One region of the Desulfitobacterium dehalogenans ATCC 51507 genome, then DNA from elsewhere that is predicted to be linked to it. Evidence: riboswitches for the same ligand, from Rfam matches in the RefSeq annotation. Region 1 holds a riboswitch; each other region holds the start of a gene.
What was found. Region 1 has a riboswitch for molybdenum cofactor ahead of DESDE_RS06975 (nucleotide-binding protein). Riboswitches for the same ligand answer to the same signal wherever they lie in the genome.
Positions count from the first base shown of each region.

Region 2: linked by a shared signal. The riboswitch ahead of DESDE_RS17565 (DUF2325 domain-containing protein) and the one ahead of DESDE_RS06975 (nucleotide-binding protein) in region 1 are both predicted to bind molybdenum cofactor.
Region 3: linked by a shared signal. The riboswitch ahead of DESDE_RS10805 (molybdopterin-binding protein) and the one ahead of DESDE_RS06975 (nucleotide-binding protein) in region 1 are both predicted to bind molybdenum cofactor.
Region 4: linked by a shared signal. The riboswitch ahead of moaA (GTP 3',8-cyclase MoaA) and the one ahead of DESDE_RS06975 (nucleotide-binding protein) in region 1 are both predicted to bind molybdenum cofactor.

Region 1 is NC_018017.1:1,438,870-1,444,012, reverse strand. Features, by position in the region: gene DESDE_RS22470 (molybdopterin-binding protein) at 49-534, opposite strand; gene DESDE_RS22465 (molybdopterin-binding domain-containing protein) at 541-1,053, opposite strand; gene DESDE_RS06985 (nitrogenase component 1) at 1,090-2,040, opposite strand; gene DESDE_RS22460 (hypothetical protein) at 2,262-2,459, opposite strand; gene DESDE_RS22455 (nitrogenase component 1) at 2,443-2,985, opposite strand; gene DESDE_RS22450 (hypothetical protein) at 2,939-3,193, opposite strand; gene DESDE_RS06975 (nucleotide-binding protein) at 3,186-3,944, opposite strand; molybdenum cofactor riboswitch at 4,152-4,284, opposite strand; gene DESDE_RS06970 (double-CXXCG motif protein) at 4,445-5,140, opposite strand.
Region 2 is NC_018017.1:3,624,076-3,629,218, reverse strand. Features, by position in the region: gene DESDE_RS17580 (DUF364 domain-containing protein) at 1-222, shown strand, start outside; gene DESDE_RS17575 (class I SAM-dependent methyltransferase) at 239-937, shown strand; gene DESDE_RS17570 (nucleoside-triphosphatase) at 943-1,461, shown strand; molybdenum cofactor riboswitch at 1,572-1,703, shown strand; gene DESDE_RS17565 (DUF2325 domain-containing protein) at 1,699-2,004, shown strand; gene glyQ (glycine--tRNA ligase subunit alpha) at 2,380-3,270, shown strand; gene glyS (glycine--tRNA ligase subunit beta) at 3,272-5,143, shown strand, end outside.
Region 3 is NC_018017.1:2,227,867-2,233,009, forward strand. Features, by position in the region: gene DESDE_RS10795 (AAA family ATPase) at 1-892, shown strand, start outside; gene DESDE_RS10800 (VWA domain-containing protein) at 889-2,298, shown strand; gene DESDE_RS10805 (molybdopterin-binding protein) at 2,358-3,380, opposite strand; molybdenum cofactor riboswitch at 3,373-3,509, opposite strand; gene DESDE_RS10810 (Crp/Fnr family transcriptional regulator) at 3,652-4,356, shown strand; gene DESDE_RS10815 (4Fe-4S dicluster domain-containing protein) at 4,361-4,957, opposite strand; gene DESDE_RS10820 (DMT family transporter) at 5,102-5,143, opposite strand, start outside.
Region 4 is NC_018017.1:1,330,298-1,335,440, forward strand. Features, by position in the region: gene fdhF (formate dehydrogenase subunit alpha) at 1-48, shown strand, start outside; gene mobA (molybdenum cofactor guanylyltransferase) at 316-942, shown strand; molybdenum cofactor riboswitch at 1,142-1,267, shown strand; gene moaA (GTP 3',8-cyclase MoaA) at 1,341-2,312, shown strand; gene moaC (cyclic pyranopterin monophosphate synthase MoaC) at 2,315-2,797, shown strand; gene DESDE_RS06450 (MOSC domain-containing protein) at 2,818-3,252, shown strand; gene DESDE_RS06455 (MogA/MoaB family molybdenum cofactor biosynthesis protein) at 3,252-3,752, shown strand; gene DESDE_RS06460 (NYN domain-containing protein) at 3,848-4,672, shown strand; gene groES (co-chaperone GroES) at 5,061-5,143, shown strand, end outside.

The DNA.
Region 1 (5,143 bases):
CTTCAACCTCTTCCCCGGCTTGATATTCGGAAATACCGATGGGTGCGATCAAAAGAGCGTCCATTTGCAGCAGAGAATCGGGTAGGTTTCGGTCCCAGCCATGGGAGTTGCTTCATAGCCCCCTTCTTTCCTATCCAAAATCAACCTGAAATAAAATTCATAATCCGGCCGCTTATGAAGGGGCTCAGTTAAACGGACTTTAAGCTTCGGCCGCCGGGGGGCCGTCAGCCCATAATTATGATGGATCAGACCGGATACACACCAGTCCATGGCTAGAAAGGTGGCAAAAGTAGGTCCGGGCATATTGATCACCGGTTTCCCACCGATCATAGCAATACCCACCGGCCTGCCGGGAATAGCCCTGATACCGTGCCGGAAAAGATCGGCCTTTTTCTCAAGGAGAGCGGTATTGAAATCCTCAGCGCCTTTGGAGGATCCGCCATTGATCAAAACTAAATCCGCAACGTTCAATGCCTTATCCAGGGCTTCCGCCAATTCCTCAGGTTTATCCTTGATGATCGGATAACAGGTCACCTCCGCTCACCATTGCCGCAGCAAGGCACTTACCATCAGACTTTTGCTCTCGATGGTTTGACCGCGCTCCGGTTTGATTCCTGCATGGATCAGCTCACTCCCGGTGGGTATATAAATGACTTGAGGCTTTCTGATAACTTCCAGGTGATAAATTCCGCCCAGAGCCAGCATAGTCAGATGCAAAGGGGTCAGCCTGACATGAGCTTCCACAATCGGGTCCCCCTGACGAATCGCTGTCCCTGCCGCTCCTACACAATCCCCTTTTTTAAAGGTAAGACCCTTAGCCAATGCCAGTCGGCCCTCGCTGTCATAGTAAATCTCCTCCACCGGGATGACCGTATCGTACTCATCAGGAAAATCATCCCCGGTATCCGCCTGAACATAGTCAACACCTTTCACCCAGCCTGAAGTATCCGGCAGGCCGTTGCTAAAATCATTGGAGCGGACCGCGATTCCAGGCACCGAATACAGCTCCAAAGCCTCTGCTCGGGTGACAGGTAAATGCTTTTTTTCACTCATATCTGTATCTCCTTTTCGCTTAGCTTTATTTTTCATTTAATCGCTCCAACTTAATATGGTCTTTTCAAATTCCTCGCCGATGAAAAGGGGCATATCCTGCCAATGAAGGAGGCTGGATATCGCCGGATGGGGAAGGCTATAACCCTTAAGCCCGGCTGCGGCAGGAAGGCCGAGAATCAAGGGATCGGCGATCATCCTGGTATAAATGCCGCTTCTGAGAAGCTTAATCAGCTGTTTCTCGCTTTTCAGGAGGAGATCCCCAGGCAATGCCAATTCCGGCTCCAGGCCAAAAAAACTGGCTACGGTAATGCTCTGCCCACAACCGGCTTGCCGGAGAGCGGCCCGAAGGGAATTGGCCACGATCTGATCTCCGATGATCAACAAGGCTCCCGCTTTATCGGCCACCGGCAAATCTCCGCCGGCTTCTGCCACGGCGCCCTTGATAACACGATTTTGCTTATCCGCCGCCGTCTGACGTAAAGCCTCCAATACAACCCGGCTGTGCTTCATCCCCAAAGGAGCTGCAGCTACATAGGGAATACCATAGTTTGTGTAGAGATACCGGGCAGCCGCCCAACCAGACTGGGATACCACCAGATTGACCTCCGCAGAAGCGGCACGCCGAACCTGATCCAGCTCCGTCTGCATCCAAAAACTGCCGTTAATCCGGAAGCCGTTATCTTCCAGAAGACGAATCAGATCCCTACCGTTATCGTTGGCCGAGAAATCCAGCGGAGTCAGGCCCAGAATATTTACATGTTTGGAAGCTGTTGAGATTCCGGAAACGGCGAATCGTTTGAGCAGTTTTAAATGGGCGGCAGAAATTCCCTTGTTGTAATAGGAAAATCCCGTGGTAGCAAAGCCTAGTGCCGCAAAACCACTGCGCGCCTCAATTTCCCGGGCGATCCCGTTCATATCCCTGCCGATGATCGCCGGCACGGGGCTGCCCGGCAATGAATTCCGGCTTGAGCTTCTGCGCCGCTTCAATGGTCTGGCTGATCAGCCGTTCTTCATCCCCGAGCACAGCTTCAATGGTTCTCAGATTCGAGCCAAAGGTACTGCGCGTGCTTTCCGTCCAGCGGGGTTCATCTTAGGTGACATAATTGCGGGTACAGCATGAGGCGTCATCAATGATGATCAAACAGTTCAGTTCAAGAGCGTGGAACAGGCTCCGGAATAATCACTGGAAAAAGGCGGGAGATAGATGGCTAACCGTTCCATGGACGCTCGCTCCCCTCATCTCTGTTCACCTTCAGGTCTCCCCAATCCGCTGCCCTGGCGACAGCTTCTCCCATAAGCTTCATCAGCTTGCGAATACCGTGAAACCCATAAAAGGACTCATCATTAAACACATCCACAAAATACCTGGCCTTCAGCAAAAAGGCTCCATCATAACCGATAGCCATGTACTCCTGGTCCAAACCATAAATAGGAAGGGGGATTGAAATAATAAGGAATGTCCAGCTTTTCCGCCATGCTTTGAGCAGCAACCAAGCCCATGGGCACTAGTACCAGGTTCAGCCGACTGGCCGCCATCTTTTGATATTCCTCAAACGTCCGACAAGCAAAAAGCTCCCGTACTCTCTTAATCCCCCAGTCCGCCAAAAGGTCAAAGAGCTCGCTCTCCTGATCAAGAGAAACATAATTGCCGATTAGATTAATACCTTCGTCCTTTTCCTCGGTGTATTCCAGCAGCTCATACATCTGATTATGCTTGCGCATGCCCTGGGATATTTTTTCATCGGCCGCCACGGGATTGATATGGCAGACTGTGAAATGATGTCCGAGAAAACGGCTTTTGAGCTCTCGCAAAAGTGCTTTTTCATCGGTACCCAGGAAATCATCGATACAATTAAAGTAAAGCACAAAGGCCTTAGGCGCCGGCTCAAGCACCTCCAGAAGCTCTTCCACCGCAGCCGATATTCTCAACATATTGTCCGGAAACCGCATCCTCTTCCCCGATATATAAAAAGGAGAGAAACTCTTTTTCCCCGTTTTGCAGGGCACGTATAGCGTTGCGGCGGCCGCAGGCCGTGGGGCATATATGGAGACTATGGCTCTCCGGAATGCGCAGAATAGTCTTAGGTCTGCTCCGGTTGGGAATATAATTGAGAAGATTATTTTGCACCCCCTTACTCATGACCGCATACCTCAATGAAATGCCGGGCCAAAGTGCGGTAACTTTGAGCGATCTCCGTTTCGGGAAATAACTCCATGACTGTCTTGCCCTGCTCTTCCCCTCTCTGTATCTCAGCCGCCCGGGGGATAACGGAAATGAGCTCACCCTGGGTTTCCGCCGATAGCTGCTGCACCAGCTCCATCTCCTTGTCCACATTGCGCCGGTTCAGAATCAGCCCCCCGTAACGGGCATAATCCCGGTTGCGGAAATTGGCCAAAGCTGCGGCGATATTGGACGCTGCGTACATGGACATCATCTCTCCCGAGGTAATTATAAAAACCACATCCGTATATTCTCCCCGCAAAGGCATGGCGAACCCGCCGCAGACCACATCCCCCAGCACATCGTAAAGCACAATATCCGGTTGGTAGACTTCATATGCCTTCATTTCTGCCAAGGTATCAAAGGCGGTGATAATTCCCCGTCCGGCACAGCCGATACCCGGCATGGGACCGCCGGCTTCCACACAAAGAACTCCGTTATATCCCTCTTGCACAAAGTCCCCCACCTGCAGGTCATCCCGTTTGCTGCGCACCAGCTCCAATACGGTTTGAATGGGCCTCCCTCCGGTCAACATTCTTGTGGAATCCGCCTTGGGATCGCAGCCGATCTGCATCACTTTATAACCCATCTCACTCAAGGCTACCGCCAAATTGGATGTGGTAGTGGATTTGCCAATCCCTCCTTTGCCGTAAATAGCTGCTCTGATCATTTTTTATGCACTCCTTATCCGGTGGAATTTCTCCCGCACATTCCTGCCGTTATTTTGGTTCAAATTTGACAGCAGTCAAATCAGTTGGCGACTACGCTGCCTGATCTGTTCGCCATAGTTTTCTCCTATAAAGAAAAAAGCGGCTTGCCTTTCTAAAAGCAAACCGCCCGATAGCGAAAACAACAAAAGCCAGAGCCGACTCTGTCAAATTTGTCCTTTCTGCTTCCTTTTCATAAGTGAAGGCCAGCTGGTTTCCTAACTGACCCCGTGAGCGGTTTGCTCAGGCTCTTCCGTCATGAGAGATTCTTTTAGACGAATGAGCTCGGAAACTATTCAGTTTTGTCTTTATGCTAATAATCGGACAATCCGAAATTTTAATTCCCGATGTTTCTTCCCACAAACATAAATAACATAAATCAACAGAAAAATAAACATCTTGATTTTATTTTACATTATATCTAGTTATGTTAGGTTATCTTCCGCCCAGTTATGCAGCAGCCTCAAAGCACTACAATCTCAGTAAACATCAATCCTGTCAGCTCGTGTCTTTGATAGGCTTCAACAAATCTTTCAGAGCAATAGATATTAACACCGTAGCCCTTGGCCCTGAACAGATCTATTCCATTGAGAGACTCCCCCCTCAAAAAAAGGCTATCTCTCGATTCAATCCGCTCCTTGCTCTCGGCAAGGTATGTTTCATAGCCGCATTCCGAGCAACTATCGAGCAGAATAATGTTTGATTTTCTATAAAGTTCGGCGCACACATCAACATGAAGTTTGTAATAGGCAGGCGGGACTGTGGGTATTTTATTGACCCGGGTACCATGGCGCCGGAGCTCCTTAAGTTGCATATCAGTTAAATCATTGAAGGATAACACAGGGGCTTTCTCTAGTCTATAGCCCGTAATCTTTTCTCTTTCCAGAACGTCTTTAGCTTTCTCTGAAATATGATTAATATAAAACCAGAGAAAATCAGGATAATTATCATTAGACAAAACAATAGGGGTATCTGTTCCAAAGTCATGCATTACGCTTTTTTTCCATTCTCTCTGGCATTTGGAGCAAAGAATCCATTTTCTTGGCCATTCGGTTACACTTAACCCATAGGCGTATTTTTTCTTGTTTCCTTCATCAATTTCTAAACAATAATATCGCATCTCATCACCTTCAATATATACTTTATGGACATCAACCATTTC
Region 2 (5,143 bases), 2.1 Mb from region 1:
GTGGATAAGACGTTGCCGAGGCTTCTTGAATTGTCAAAAAACGCAAAACGAACCACTTTGGTAGGGCCGGGGACCCCTCTGGCACCGATACTCTTTGATTATGGGCTTCAAGAACTTTCGGGATTTATGATTAAAGATAATGCCCGGGCTTTTAGAATCGTAGCCGGGGCTGAAAAAGTGAAGATATATACTACGGGACAGAAAGTGGCGATAAAAAAATAAGCAGGGAGGGGCAGGGGTGAATTTCGAATGGAATGAAAATACAGTAAGATGGTATGAAGATGCTGAAAGGCATACCGGCTTTTTCAAGAATATCGCTGAGTTGGTGGGGCCTAAATTGGCAGAGTACTCTACTTTATGTGATATTGGCTGTGGAATAGGGATGGTCGATTTAGAACTGAGCAGATACATTGACCGCATTACCTGCATAGACATTCATCCTTATGCTATTGAGACCCTTAAGAAAAGCATTCAGACAAGAAATCTTACCAACATTACCCCTTTAACGATGGATTGCAACTCCATTGAGGAGTGCTGGGATGTTATTTTCATCAGCTTCTTTGGCAGCCGTGAGCTGGAACAATTTTTGTCACACTGCAAAAAGCTCATTGCGGTGGTGGGTAGAAAGAGTCAAGCTGAGCTCTATCCCGAAAAGTATCGGAGATTCCAGAAAAACACGGCTAAAGAGGTTGAGGAAGGATTAATCCGCAAAGGAATACCCTATTCTCTCACCGAAACCGTCTTTGAGTTTGGCCAGCCCTTTCGGTCTGAAGAAGAGGCCCGGAATTTTGTTAGGACCCAATCCCATAATATCAGTCCTCATGATTTGGAGAATTTTATAACAGAGCGCCTTGTTGCAATAGGAAAAGGAGAATTTTCCCTCTATCTTCCGCGCCAAAAGCCCATAGGGGTATTTGAAATTGAAGGGAAACTATAAAGGCTATGCACATCTTTTTGATCGGTGAGATTCAAGTGGGTAAAAGTACGATCATTGATAAAACACTGAGGATTTGCAATGTAGCGTACGACGGTTTCAGAACCTACTTTGGCCCCGACAGAGGTTCTCCGAACCAGCGGCTTTATATGACTTCTGCTTCGGGAGAGAAGGTTTATCAGGAAGAGAATGTTATAGTCCGTTTTCGGGAAGAGGGTCTTCCACAAGTCCTTACGGAGCGGTTCGATGGTTATGGTGTTGAGCTTATTCATTTGGCTAGAATCAAAGCTCAACTCATTGTGATGGATGAATGCGGCAGCCAGGAACGCAATGCTTTTGCCTTTCAAGAGGAAATTTTGGAGGCTATAGCAGGCTCTATTCCTATACTTGGTGTGATAAAGCAGGCTAGCAACGGTTGGACAGATCAGATAAGGTATCATCAAAACGTAAAGCTGATTTCTGTGAACGAGGAAAACCGAGATGCCTTGCCGGAATACATAGCTTCACATTTGCTTCGGTACTTTTAATTCAATCTATCTCTTCAATAATTTGAAGCCTATTGAGACGTGACTAAAATCAATATATAATAAATCATAATATGGAGTAGTGTGTTCTAGTTAGTTTTGATCGAGAAGAAGTTTATAATTGTCTCCGAGCCGAAGCGACCTAAAGAGTAATCCATGGTTGGTCGGCCAGGGCGATATGCCCTCGGGTATACCCAGAAATGGATATGCCTTCACGTTTGAAAAGGAGGTGGATTCCCAATGAAGATAGCGATTATAGGCGGATATAATTTCGAGAGACATAGCAAATCCATAGGCAAGTTAAATAACATAGAATTGCGCTTCCATGATGGTGTGCCGAGAAGGAACAACAAAAAACTGTTGGAAAACATCATAAAAGGCGCAGATTGTGTGATTATCGTGCAAATGGTTTGCTCCCATCTCAGCATGTGGGATGCAAAAGATGTAGCTAGAAAGTGTAATAAGAAAGTATATTACTCCCAAGCTAAGGGGCTTGCCTCAGTTTTGAGTTTGATTGAAAAAGAAAATGAGATCAATACAGCATAGATTGACAAAACGATTAAGCCGTACTATAATTATTTCCAAATTAAATTTTTTCGTGCGATGATGAGAGGAAGATCCGTGTATCCCTTAAGCGAGTTTGGAAGAGGTGGAAGCCAAACGGGTAAGCGAATCAGGGCACTTGGAGTGCGTGTTAAAGAAGGAGGATCTCTTGGCTTTCCATGAGATCAAACAGGGTGGAACCGCGGGAAGAATACTCTCGTCCCTGTAGCAGAAGTGCTACGGGGGCGAGAGTTTTTTGACATATTAGCTGCCATGTCTCTTTTATGGGGCAGCTTATCCTTCATCTTCAACCCTCGGGCGCTTCCAATGCGGCTTCAGTTTAATAAAGTCCAAAAAAATTAAAACAGGAGGTTAATCATGAAATTTCAGGACATGATTCTTTCCCTGAACCAATTTTGGGGGGAGCAAGGATGCATCATTGCCCAGCCTTATGATATGGAAAAAGGTGCCGGAACATTTAATCCCAACACTTTTTTGCGTGCCTTAGGGCCTGAGCCCTGGAAAGTGGCTTATATCGAGCCTTCCCGTCGTCCTACAGATGGACGTTATGGAGAAAATCCCAACCGTTTACAGCATTATTTTCAATACCAAGTCATTATTAAACCTTCACCGGATAATATTCAAGAGCTCTATCTGCAAAGTCTGGAACGCTTGGGAATTAACCCCAAGGAGCATGATATTCGCTTTGTCGAAGATAACTGGGAATCCCCTACTCTTGGGGCTTGGGGGTTAGGTTGGGAAGTCTGGCTGGATGGCATGGAAGTCACTCAGTTCACCTACTTTCAACAATGCGGGGGGATTGACTGCAAACCGGTTTGCGCTGAGATTACCTATGGTCTTGAGCGTTTAGCTATGACTATTCAAAACAAAGAGAGTGTTTATGATATTGAGTATGTGGGAGATATCACCTATGGAGATATCTATCTTCAAAATGAAATCGATTATTCCCATTACAATTTTGAGGCAGCCGATGTGGAAGCCCTTCAAACTTGGTTTGATATGTATGAGAAGGAAGCCGTTCAGATCGTAGAGAAAGGGCTGGTTCTTCCTGCTTACGATTATGTCCTCAAATGCTCCCACACTTTCAACCTCCTGGATGCTCGCGGGGCCATCAGTGTGACGGAGCGGACGGGCTATATTGCCAGGGTGCGGAATTTAGCTCGTCTTTGCGCTCATGCCTACGTCGAGCAACGTGAAAAATTAGGATACCCCTTACTCAAAGTACAATCTGGAAAGGAGGCCGAATAAGATGGCTAAAGATTTTCTGCTAGAGATCGGTACGGAAGAAATCCCGGCGAAATTCGCCCCCGGTGTGCGGAACCAACTTCGGGAGCAAGTTCAGAAATATTGTCAGGAGCTGCGCCTGGATTATCAAGATCTGAAGGTCTACACTACACCCCGGCGTTTTGCTGTGCTTATTCAAGGCCTGGCCGAAAAACAAACAGACTTTACGGCAGAAGTCAAAGGGCCTGCAGTCAAGGCAGCTTATGATGCCGCAGGAAATCCCACTAAAGCGGCTCAAGGCTTTGCCCGTGGGCAAGGGGTGGAAACCAAGGATCTTTTTGTACTGGAATTAAACGGAGTGCCCTATGTCTATGCCCGGAAATCTGAGATTGGCCGGCCCACCTTTCAATTACTCCCCAAGCTTTGCTCAGATCTGATCACCGGACTTCATTTTCCCAAGCCTATGCGCTGGGCCGACCTGGAGTTCCGTTTTGCCCGTCCGATCCGTTGGATTGTCGCTTTATTTGGGAGTGAGGTCATTCCCTTTGAGTTTGTGGGATTGGAATCCGGAAAAGTCTCCCGGGGGCATCGTACTTTAGGGGGGGCTGTAACCCCGAACACCCCGGCAGAATATGTGGAAAAAATGCAACAAGCCTTTGTTATGGCGGATCCGGAGCAGCGTCGTCAATCCGTATTGGAACAAATCCATGCCCTCGCCGAAAAAGTAGGCGGAGAAGTAGAAAAGGATGAAGATCTTTTAGATGAAGTAACCCATATCATTGAATATCCGACCGCCCTGCTCGGTGAAGTGGCTCAGAACTATATGCATCTTCCGGAGCCTGTTATCACCACTCCTATGAAAGAACATCAACGCTATTTTCCCATCCGGGATAAGGAAGGGAAGTTGCTCCCCTATTTCATTACCGTACGCAATGGGGATGATTATGCCCTGGAGAAAGTAAAGGTCGGGAATGAGAAAGTTCTCAAAGCCCGCTTGGAAGACGCAGCCTTCTATTATCGTGAAGACCAAAAAACACCTCTTGCCGAGTTAGTCGAAAAGCTGGATAAGGTCACCTACCATGAGAAATTAGGCAGTGTCCGCCAGCGGGTCGACCGGGTTCGTGCTCTTTCCAGGGAGATTGCAGCACTATTAGGCATGGAAGAAGAAAAACAAGCTTTGGCTGAACGGACCGCTCTTCTGGCCAAAGCGGACCTGGTAACGTTGATGGTCTATGATTTCCCTGAGCTCCAGGGTATCATGGGAGCGGATTATGCTCGCATCAGCGGTGAAAAGCCTGAAATCTGCACAGGGATTCTCGAACATTATCAGCCGCGTTTTGCCGGGGATGAATTGCCGAAATCCTACACCGGGCAAATCGTCAGTGTGGCAGATAAGCTGGATGCTATCGTGGGCGCCTTTGGAATCGGGATTCAGCCTACCGGATCTCAGGACCCCTATGCCTTGAGGCGCCAAGCTCAAGGGGTAGTAGGGATCATTCTGGAAGCAGGTTGGGATATTCCATTGGAACGGCTTATTACTACCTCTTATGTGAGCTTTGTTTATCAAGGAATACATCTTCTCCCTTTGGTCGACCTTCAAAGCGCTCTGCAGGATTTCTTCCAACAACGGCTACGTTTTGTTCTTCAGGAGCAAGGGGTGCGCTACGATACTCTTGATGCTGTCCTTGCTCATGGCAGTAATCATATAACAAGAGCGGCAAAGAAGGTCCAGGTTCTGGCAGAAAAACGGGAAACAGCGGGATTTGTTCCCTACTCCCAAGCCTATATTCGCTGCTTAAACCTCAGCAAAAAGGCTCAAACCCAGCCTTTGGATACTAAGGCTCTTGTCGATCCTACAGAAATTGCCCTGGCTGCAGGTCTCGCCCAGAGAAAGGAA
Region 3 (5,143 bases), 790 kb from region 1:
GGGGTCTCCACTAGAATTAATGAATGCCTTAGAACAGGAAGGCTATATCCTTAATCAGGATAAAGGGACTACTTTATTTTTGGCGCTTGCACTCCGCAAGCCCTGTCTTATTGAGGGACCGGCGGGAGTTGGAAAAACGCAACTGGCCTTGGCCCTGGCGCGCAGCACCGGCCGCAGGCTTATCCGCCTTCAATGTTATGAAGGGCTTGATTTAAATAAGGCCCTTTATGAATGGGATTATGCCAAACAATTACTCCGCTTACAGGTGGGAATTACCGGCTGGGAAGAAATTAAGGAGAATATTTATGGGCCTGAATTTTTGTTAGCCAGACCATTGCTGCAAACTGTGCTTGCTGAAGAGCCCGTTATTCTTCTTATTGATGAACTGGACAAAAGTGATGAAGAATTTGAAAGCTTCTTACTGGAACTTCTTGCCGAGTTTCAAGTCACGATCCCGGAGGTAGGAACCTTTAAGGCCAAAAATTCTCCTATGGTCCTCTTAACCAGTAACAACACCAGGGATCTTTCCGAAGCTTTAAGAAGACGCTGTGTTCACCTGCTCTTAGCTTATCCGGATGTGGAACAAGAAATGAGGATTCTTGCCCAAAGGTGTCCGGAGATTACTACGGCCTTAATCCAGGATGTGTGTGAGTTCGTAGCCAAAATCCGTAAGATTCCTTTACGCAAATTACCCAGTGTATCTGAAAGTATGGACTTCGCCCGGGCTCTCCATATTCTTCGCCAGGAATCTCTCGATATGAAGCAATTGGAAGGTACCCTATCCATACTTTTAAAATATCCCAGTGATTTGGCAAAGCTTGAAGAGCGTTTAAAGGCTTGGCAACAGGAAGCTGCCAGAAGAACTCAAACCCAGAGCGGGGGATATTCATGAATGGACTCAATATCAACGGCTGGCAACTGCTGAAGCTCATCTATGTGCTGCGTTCGGTGGGCATCACTATTACAATTGATCAAGTTCAGGATGCTTTAAAGGCCTTAACTCTGTTTCCGGATCTTTCACCACAACTCGTGCTAAAATCTCTTTTCATCCATCGCCCGGAAGATCATCAGCTTTATGACATGGTCTATGATCTCCTGGCATCCACAGAGTCATCCTCCCCGGATTCAGAGCATACTGCCCCTGGACAATGTACAGGCCCGGACCAAGGAAACACTGGGGATGGTTCCCACCAAGGTATCGGTACCGGGCAAGGAGGAATCACCCTGATCCTTAAATCCTCAAGAGAGTCTTCTCAATCCTCGGCAACCTCTTTTCAAATGCCGGATCTCCACTATTTAATGGGGCTTAAAGGATTCCCTGGTACCATCGAGGAAGAAGAAACTCAGGAGTTTGATTTTGAGAAGCAGGTTAAATTCATTCTTGGACAATCGGGATTTTTGACTTGGTCCAATTCTTTGGAACTGGCTAAAAACCGGGGTGAAGTATCGGAGGACCAATGGCAAACATTCGAAGCTTATCAGGACTTTTGGAATCGTCAGATTCGCCAGGTTCTTTGGCAGGAACGTTTACAGAGCCAAAATCGCTGGGATATTCTCCGTGAAGTGAATTGGCGTTTTAAGCCTTTGAATTCATTTACCGCCGATGAAGAAGGGATGGTCCATCAAGCCCTTAGACAAATGGGAAACAGATTGGCTGTTCATCGAGGATTGAGTAAAAAGAAAGCCTCCCGTGGAACCCTGCGGGTTTCCTCTTTGCTAAAAGAAATGGTTCGGGGCAATGGATCTGTCTTTCGCTTTGAATATGAAACCTATGTCTTAAAGCATCCCGAGCTTATTGTACTATGCGATGTATCCAATTCCGTAGCTCCCTTTTCTCAATTTCTTCTTTACTTATGCCAACGCATCAAATCCCGGTTTCGCAAAGTACGGCTTTACCTTTTTATTGATGGAATCTGGGATATCACCTGTGAAGAATGGTTAATAACCGGTGATTCTATGGCAGAGATCCGTTCCTGGGGCCGCAAGCATTCTTCTGGATTCACAGATTATGGTAAGGTTTTCAAAGACTTTGCCCAGAATGTTCTTCCCGCTCTTTCCACAAAGGGAACCGTGTTGATCATGGGAGATGGCCGCAACAATTTCCGCCCTGCTCAAGCAGAATATTTGCAGGAGATCCAAGAGAAGGTTAAGCATATCTTTTGGTTGAACCCTTTGGAGGAAAAGGATTGGAGCTTACCCGACAATCTTATGAAGGAGTATAGGAGGTATTGCACCCAGGTTTTTCCCTGCCGGAACCTCAGTGATTTATGGCAGATCTCTAAAAAAGTATTCTCCTAAAGAACGATTAGCCAAATTCCCAAGCGCTTGGGAATTTGGCTAAGAGAAGGTTCTTCCTCTTATTTTCCGAAGGAACAATGGGGATAAGTGCATTCCGGACACTCCAGGCACAATCCTCCATGACCGTATTTGGCAATTTCCAGACGAGTAAGCCGCTCACCAGCTAGAATGCGTGTTGCCACAAGGTCAAAGACCGTTTTTCTTGAATACATGACACAGCCGGGTAATCCCATAATCGGGATATCATCCAGGTAAGCCAATAACAGCATGGCTCCGGGAAGAACAGGAGTACCATAAGTGACTAACTCTCCCCCCAAACCTTTGATCGCCGTAGGGGTCAAATCATCGGGATCCACGGACATGCCGCCGGTTACCAGGACCATTTCTGCACCATGAGCTATATGCTCGCGGATGCGTTCTTGGATCATCTCTACATTATCGTCGGCAAAGGTTTGTCCCAAGAGAACAGAGCCCCATTCGGCCACTTTTCCTTGGAGAACCGGTCCAAATTTATCTTGGATACGGCCATGGTATACTTCACTTCCCGTGGTAACCACTCCAACCTTTTTGGGTTGAAGGGGGCGGATTTGAAGAAGTGGTTCCTTAAATTGCCGGGCGATTTCTTCGGCTTCTACAATAACTTTCTCATCAATCATCAGAGGAACGACCCTGGTCCCCGCAATTTTCTGCCCTTTCTTCACGGGACGGTGATTATGAAGGGTAGCGAGGATAATATATTCTAAAGAATTGAGGGCATAGATCCCTTCTTCAGAAGCATAGATTAATCCATCCTCCTCAGCAATTAAATTGACCTTTCCCTCTTTTGTTTCACTAAAGGAAAGACCTGGGCCCGCCACTGCTTTGGCCAGACGCTCTGCTGCTTCATCTTCGTGAATAAGACCCGGAGTCTGATCCCACACAAAAATATGCTCTTTTCCCATACTGAGAAGAATCGGTATATCTTCTTCCTTGATAACATGACCTTTTCTAAAGCGAGCATCTTTTGTTTTTCCGGGGATAATTTGTGTCAGATCGTGCATAAGCACAGATCCGATCGCATCCTGCACTCTAATCTTCTCCATGGGGTTTCCTCCTTTTCTTTGCGGAAGGCATGTTCATTTCTAAACACACCCTGGTTTCAGGCATCTCTGAAACGGCCAAATTCCGTAGATCAATTCGGTAGGAAATATGGCTCGGCTACTCATTATTATAAACCATAACTGGCAATCAGGGAATGATTCACTTTCATAAGAAAATCATTTTTTCCTCGATTTTAAAGGGTTTCTTCAAGGAAATATAGAATTTTGTTCATACATAATACTTTGATGACACTTTTGTGAAAGGAAGGGAAGTATGGCTGGTAATATTCTTAAGTTCGAGATATTTAAAAACAATCCCAACTGGCAGGGACTGCCTGATTCGTTTTGGGAGTACTGTTCTGACCATGGACGGGTTCGCCATTATGCTGCAAAGCAATTCCTTTTCTTTTCCGGAGAAGACGGTAATTCAGTCTATTTTTTACTCAAAGGCCGTATCCAAATTTTGCTCATGAGTGAATTTACTGAGAAAATTTTTCGGATTCTGCAACCTCCCGCATTTTTCCCGGAAGTTATATTAGATAATAAAGTATATCCTTATGCAGCACTCACTGCCGAGGCCTCCGATGTCTTCGTTTTGGATCGAAAGGCGCTACTTCAGTACTTTAATGAAAATCCTTCCGCACTTCTGCCTTTTTATCGAAATATGGCTTTGGATCTCCGCAGAGCTTATCGGCAAATCAAGAATATTGCTCTGGGGGATGCTCGTTCTCGGTTGGGAGCTAAGATCTTCGCTTTAGCTCATGTCCACGGCCAAGAGACTCCTGAGGGAATTCTCATTACGATTCCCCTTACCGCAACAGAGTTGGCAGGAATGTGCAGTTTAGCACGGGAATCCGTAAGCCGCATATTAAGTGAACTGAAGGATTTAGGAATTCTCAAAATGGAGAAGAAACAAATAACTGTCAGCAATTTAGACCAGCTGAGAGGATGGATTCATGAACGCCAAAACTCCTTGTGACTCTTTATAGATTCTGTCGGCGGTCAAGAAAATGAGTGAGCCTTTCCAGCGGAAGGCCATTTTCTATATAGTCTTCAAGGATGCGGCCGATTATACCGGGGAGTTCAGACGTCTGGAGCTTTTCCCGGGACAATCGTGCCAATTGTGGATGCCTTCCCAAACGCCCGCCAAGATGGAGAGTCCAGCCCGATTCCCCGGGAAGTATTTTGCCTGTTTTACATGAGCGCACACAATCCCCGCAACCAATGCACTTACTTTCATCAAATTCCAGCCTTCCCTGCCAAGACAGAGCACCTTCTTGACAGGAACGGCAGCAGGCTTGACAGCCCGTACACCTTGCCTCTGTGAACTTGGGCATAAGAAAGCCCGTTAGCCCTATATCTTTGATTTGGGGCTGAGAACAGGCGTTGGGACAACCGGCTATGCTTATCTTCGGCAAATGATGATAATGAATCACCGGAAACTTTTGGTTCAGATGAGAAAACAAATCCATACTCTTTAGAATCTGCTCTAACTGTTGGTATAAAAAAGACCAATCCTGAGCAGATTTACTGCAATTTTTCCGACAATGTTCCAGAACAAAGCCAGGGTTATCGATCATTATGCCTCCTCCATTACTGCACATTTAAACTTATTGTACCATCCACAGGCTGTGGTTTTGTGTTTTGGGTCACACTTCTTAAGTTCACAACAGCAAATAAAAAACATAGCCATGTGACTATGCTTAAAGTATAATTTGGTGTTGCTAAGCCTTACCCGCTCCTGCGTGTTCGGGGATATGCCTACC
Region 4 (5,143 bases), 110 kb from region 1:
AAGGTCTGCGGTGTGCGGGTGGAACCTCTGGTGCAATCTGCACAATAAAGGAAACTTGCTTCAGGTGGAGTTTCGACTCCATCTGAAGCGTAGTTGACTTATCCTCTGTGAGGATAGGAATAGGGGAGTGTCCAAGCTTTGTCTAATATGCATAGCTTGCGGCACTCTCCCTTTTTTATTTCAGAAAAAACAGCTTGGTATTAACTAGCTATTAGGGTGGAAAGTAAAAGTTCTTTTATGGGAAGGGCTTATCTGTGTTACAATAAAGCAAAAGACAAAAGTCTGATCATTGATAGATATAGGGAGACATACCATATGGATGCTAATAATGGAGAAACCCTTTTGCCGATAACCGGAATTATCCTGGCCGGTGGGAAAAGCTCTCGCATGGGTCGCAACAAGGCTTTTATTGAATGGGCTGGGGTCCCACTCATTGAGCATACCTTAGCTATCTTTAGTACGGTCTTTGCTGAAGTGATGATTAGCAGCAATCATCCGGAGCTCTATGCTAAATATGGAGTTAAAGTGATCAAAGATAATTATCTGGACCATGGGCCCTTAGGAGGGTTAGAAGCATGCTTGCGGGAAGCTCGTTATGATTATGCCTTTTTTGCCGCTTGCGATATGCCTTTTTTGAGTGTAGAAGTGATTCGATTTATGGCCGGGAAAATTGAAGGGGAGGTTGATATCTTAATCCCTGAGCTTGATGGCGAAATTCAACCCCTCCATGCTTTTTATCACAAAAACTGTCTTCCCATAATTGAAGACAGTTTAAAGGCGAAGCATCTTAAACTGGCAGTATTTATTCGGCAAAACAACAGGGTACGTCATATGAGGGAGAAGGATTTCATTAATTTTCCAAACATACGTCTTTGTTTCAGTAATATGAATACACCTCAAGAATACCTAACCCTGCAACAGCATAATCTTCATAATACTTGACAATAATGTAGACATTCTTTATCGTATTTAAAGGAAACTATAAAAAGCGGCTATTTTATCAGGAATTTATTAAGATTTGTTAATAAAGATTAAGAAATATTATTATTAGAACTCTTTTTGCAATCTCCAAAATAGTGTATACTACAATTAGTTACATTCTTTAATAATTATTCACAGCCGTAGTATAATGAGTAATAGAATACGTTTTGTGCTCCGAAGCTGGAAACCTAAAGTGAGCTATGGTTTACCAGTCGTGCATTCTGCACCGGGTATTATTGGAAACAGTAATGCCTCCCATTTGGAAAGGAGTCTGTAGGGTATAGGGGAACTCCCCGGTTTTACAGACCGTGGGAGTTCTTTGTTTTGTGGAATAATGAACGTGAAGGTGGGGGAAATCTATGCAAGATCAATATCGACGCCAGATCGAATACCTGAGGATTTCCATTACAGATCGCTGCAATTTACGTTGCAAGTATTGCATGCCTCCTGAAGGAGTTCAATGGATTCCCCATGAGTCTATCTTGACCTATGAAGAAATATCACGTGTCATGCGGATTAGTACCTCCTTAGGATTTAGACGGTTTCGCATAACCGGCGGGGAGCCCTTAATTCGATCCGGAATTCTGGAATTTTTACAGAATGCTTCCCAAATTTCAGGGGTGGAGGATCTGATGCTTACCACCAATGGGATACTTCTTCCAGACATGGCAGAAGACCTAAAGAAGGCGGGAGTTAATCGAGTTAATATAAGCCTGGATACCTTCGATGAAGATAAGTTTCGAGAGCTCACCCGTGGTGGGGATATTAAGAAAGTCTTTCAAGGGATACACCGCTCCCTCGAAGTAGGGTTACATCCGGTTAAACTCAACGTAGTGGTTGTTCGTGATTTCAATAGCCATGAACTGCCACGTTTTATGGAATTAGCCCATGACTATCCCGTTCATGTTCGCTTTATCGAATTGATGCCCATCGGAATCAGTTCGGATAAACGCAGTGATTTTGTATCCATCGATGAGATGAAAGCAATATTGGGCTTAGAGGGCCTTAAAGCTACTCGTGACATTCGAGGAGGAGGGCCTGCTGAATATATCACTTCGGAGGGATTTAAAGGTAGTGTGGGCTTTATCAGCGCTATCAGCAAACATTTTTGCAGCACCTGCAACCGTATTCGCTTAACTCCCGATGGTAAGCTGCGCCTATGTTTACACAGTTCCAATGAAGTGGATTTTCGTGAAGTGCTTCGCTCCAACAAGAGTGATGATGAGGTCAGGGATGTTTTTGCCCAAGCGATTTGGAATAAGCCGGCTGAACATCATATGAATGATCAGGCTTGGCAGGATCAACGGATTATGTCCCAGATTGGAGGATAATTATGGAATTGACACATTTTGATGAAGAAGGCCGGGCACGTATGGTGGATGTCTCGGATAAAGCGGAGACCACTCGAGTGGCTACAGCCCGGGGTAAGGTAGAGATGCAACCGGAAACTTTAGAGAGAATCCGGTTAGGGCAGATTGCTAAAGGGGATGTATTGGCGGTAGCCCAAGTCGCAGGAATCATGGCAGCCAAACAAACTTCAAATGTTATTCCTATGTGTCACCCTTTGGCTATTACAGGGGCTAAACTGAATTTTGAAATTGTTCCTCCAGGAACCATAGAAATCGAAGGAATCGTCAAGGTCACGGGGAAAACCGGGGTTGAGATGGAAGCTCTTACAGCGGTAAGCGTAGCAGCTTTAACCATCTATGATATGTGCAAAGCTATCGACAAGACCATGGTCATCGGCGATATCCGGCTCATGGAAAAAACCGGTGGCAAGAGCGGTCATTTTATGCGCGAAGACCATATAAGCTAAAAGATTGGGGAGAAAGATGAATGGCGAAAATTATTGCAGTTTGTACAAGTGAGAAAAAGGGGATGCGGAAGAAGAACGTGGGCGAGGGAATCCTGAAGGTTAATTTTGGTATTGAAGGTGATGCCCATGGGGGAGATTGGCATCGTCAAGTAAGTTTGCTGGCTTTGGAAAGCATTAAGAAGATGCAGGACATGGGGCTTGATGTGGGACCGGGAGATTTCGCTGAGAACTTAACCACCGAAGGAATTGATCTGGTTAGCCTGCCCCTCGGCACAAAACTGAAGATTGGTGAAACCGGCGTGGGGGAAGTGACCCAGATCGGTAAAGAGTGTCATACCCGTTGTGCTATTTATTATCAAGCGGGGGATTGTGTTATGCCGAAGGAAGGGATCTTTATCCGTGTTCTGGAAGGTGGTCCTATTGGGGTGGGAGACACTATTGAGGTGATGGAATAATGCTAAGGGTTGGGGTTATAACAGCCAGTGATAAAGGTGCCCAAGGTCAAAGAGAAGATCTTTCCGGTACTGTTCTCAAGGAATTGGTGAAAGAGATTGACGGCGAAGTCGTTCTCTATGCCATCCTTCCGGATGATCAGGAGCTTTTGGCTCAAACTATGAAAAAGTGGGTGGATGAAGATGGCTTGGACCTTATTCTGACCACGGGAGGTACAGGCTTCTCCTTACGTGATGTTACCCCAGAGGCCACTATCGCCGTTGCGGATCGGATGGTCCCTGGTATTGCTGAAGTAATGCGTTATGAGAGCTATAAAATTACCCCGAAGGCTATGTTGAGTCGAGCGGTAGCCGCCTTGCGCAAGAAGACCTTAATCATCAATATGCCGGGTTCTCCTAAGGCTTGTAAGGAGTGTTGGGCCGCTCTTGTTCCTGCTCTGCCCCATGGAATTCAAATCCTCAAAGGCGAAGCCGGCGAGTGCGCTGCTCCTACTCATCAATAGAGATATTCAGCAGAAAATATTTTTTGAGCTTGTCACCCCTGTCCTTTTCCTGCGTATTCTATAGTAAGCAGAAGTGGAAATGGGGTGATATGGTTTTGAAAACTATTGCTTTTGTTGATTATGAAAATATATGGACAGGACTATTTGAACAAGGTTATGAATTAACTCCGGAAATCCTCATGGAATCCATTCAATTGTACGCTAAACGAAACCACTATGTCCTATCCGCTATTTATCTCTATGCTAATTTTGATCGGGAGGAATTCTGGCGTACCCAGACTTCCTTTGAGAAGACTCATGTATATACGCGTCATGTCTACGGAAAAAGTAATTTCGCCAGCACAGGATTAAGGCGAAATGCGGCGGATGTGGAGCTCATACTGGAAGCGCAGGAAATCTTGCTTACCCGTACCACGACTTTTGATGTATTTCTCCTTCTAACCGGGGATGGAGATTTTTTGCCCTTAGTTCGTAAAATAAGAGCCTGGGGAAAAGAAGTTAAGGTCATCGGCGTGGATGGAAGTATACACCATGAGCTGCAACCCTTTAGTGATTCTGAGGATTTTTTCAGCGAGCTTCTCACTCAGGAGCGGCCACGGGAATATAAAGCAGAAAAGGATCTTGAGCAAGGAATCTTAATCCTGGCTCAGCTTCAGTCAAGTATGGCGTATGTTGCCTCTACCAAAGCAAGGACCGCTCTTTCGGAGCATCTAGGGGCTACCACATCACAAGTGAAAGACCTTATTCGCCATGCTTTAAAAGAGGGGATCCTCTTTGAACAAGAATATGCAGATTCTGGTTTAAAGATCGGTAAAACAAAGATTTATCTTTTAAATCTTGACCATTCTATGGTTCAAGCTGTTCTGGGTTCAGCAATAGAAGAGATTCGCAAACGCTATGAGAAGCTAGGAGTCCTTTGATGATTTTCTGTGTGAAAAGGTATGGGATAATGAAGCAATAGAAAAAGGGATATCTGGCTTTGAGGGGGCGGATATCCCTTTTTCTAAAATGAAATTATAGTTTTTTGCCCAAAGAATGAATAAACCCCCCGGGGACTGGTCAATATAGTGCTTAGTGAATGCAAGTAGAAGCAATGATATTCTGTCAATTTAAGAGTGATGCAATAAGGAGCAGATATAAGGAGAAAATAGAAGGTTTTCGACTGTAAATCTCTTAAAAATGCAAATGACAGGATTTGATTTCTTCATCTACCTTGCATATTATTATAGTATGATGTTAGCACTCAATAGGAATGAGTGCTAACAATAGCAAAATAATATTTTAGTTCTTAAGGAGGGACTTTCTTCAATGAACATTAAGCCTCTAGGTGACAGGGTAGTCATTAAAGCACTCCCTATGGAAGAAAAGACAAAAAGCGGAATCATCATGCC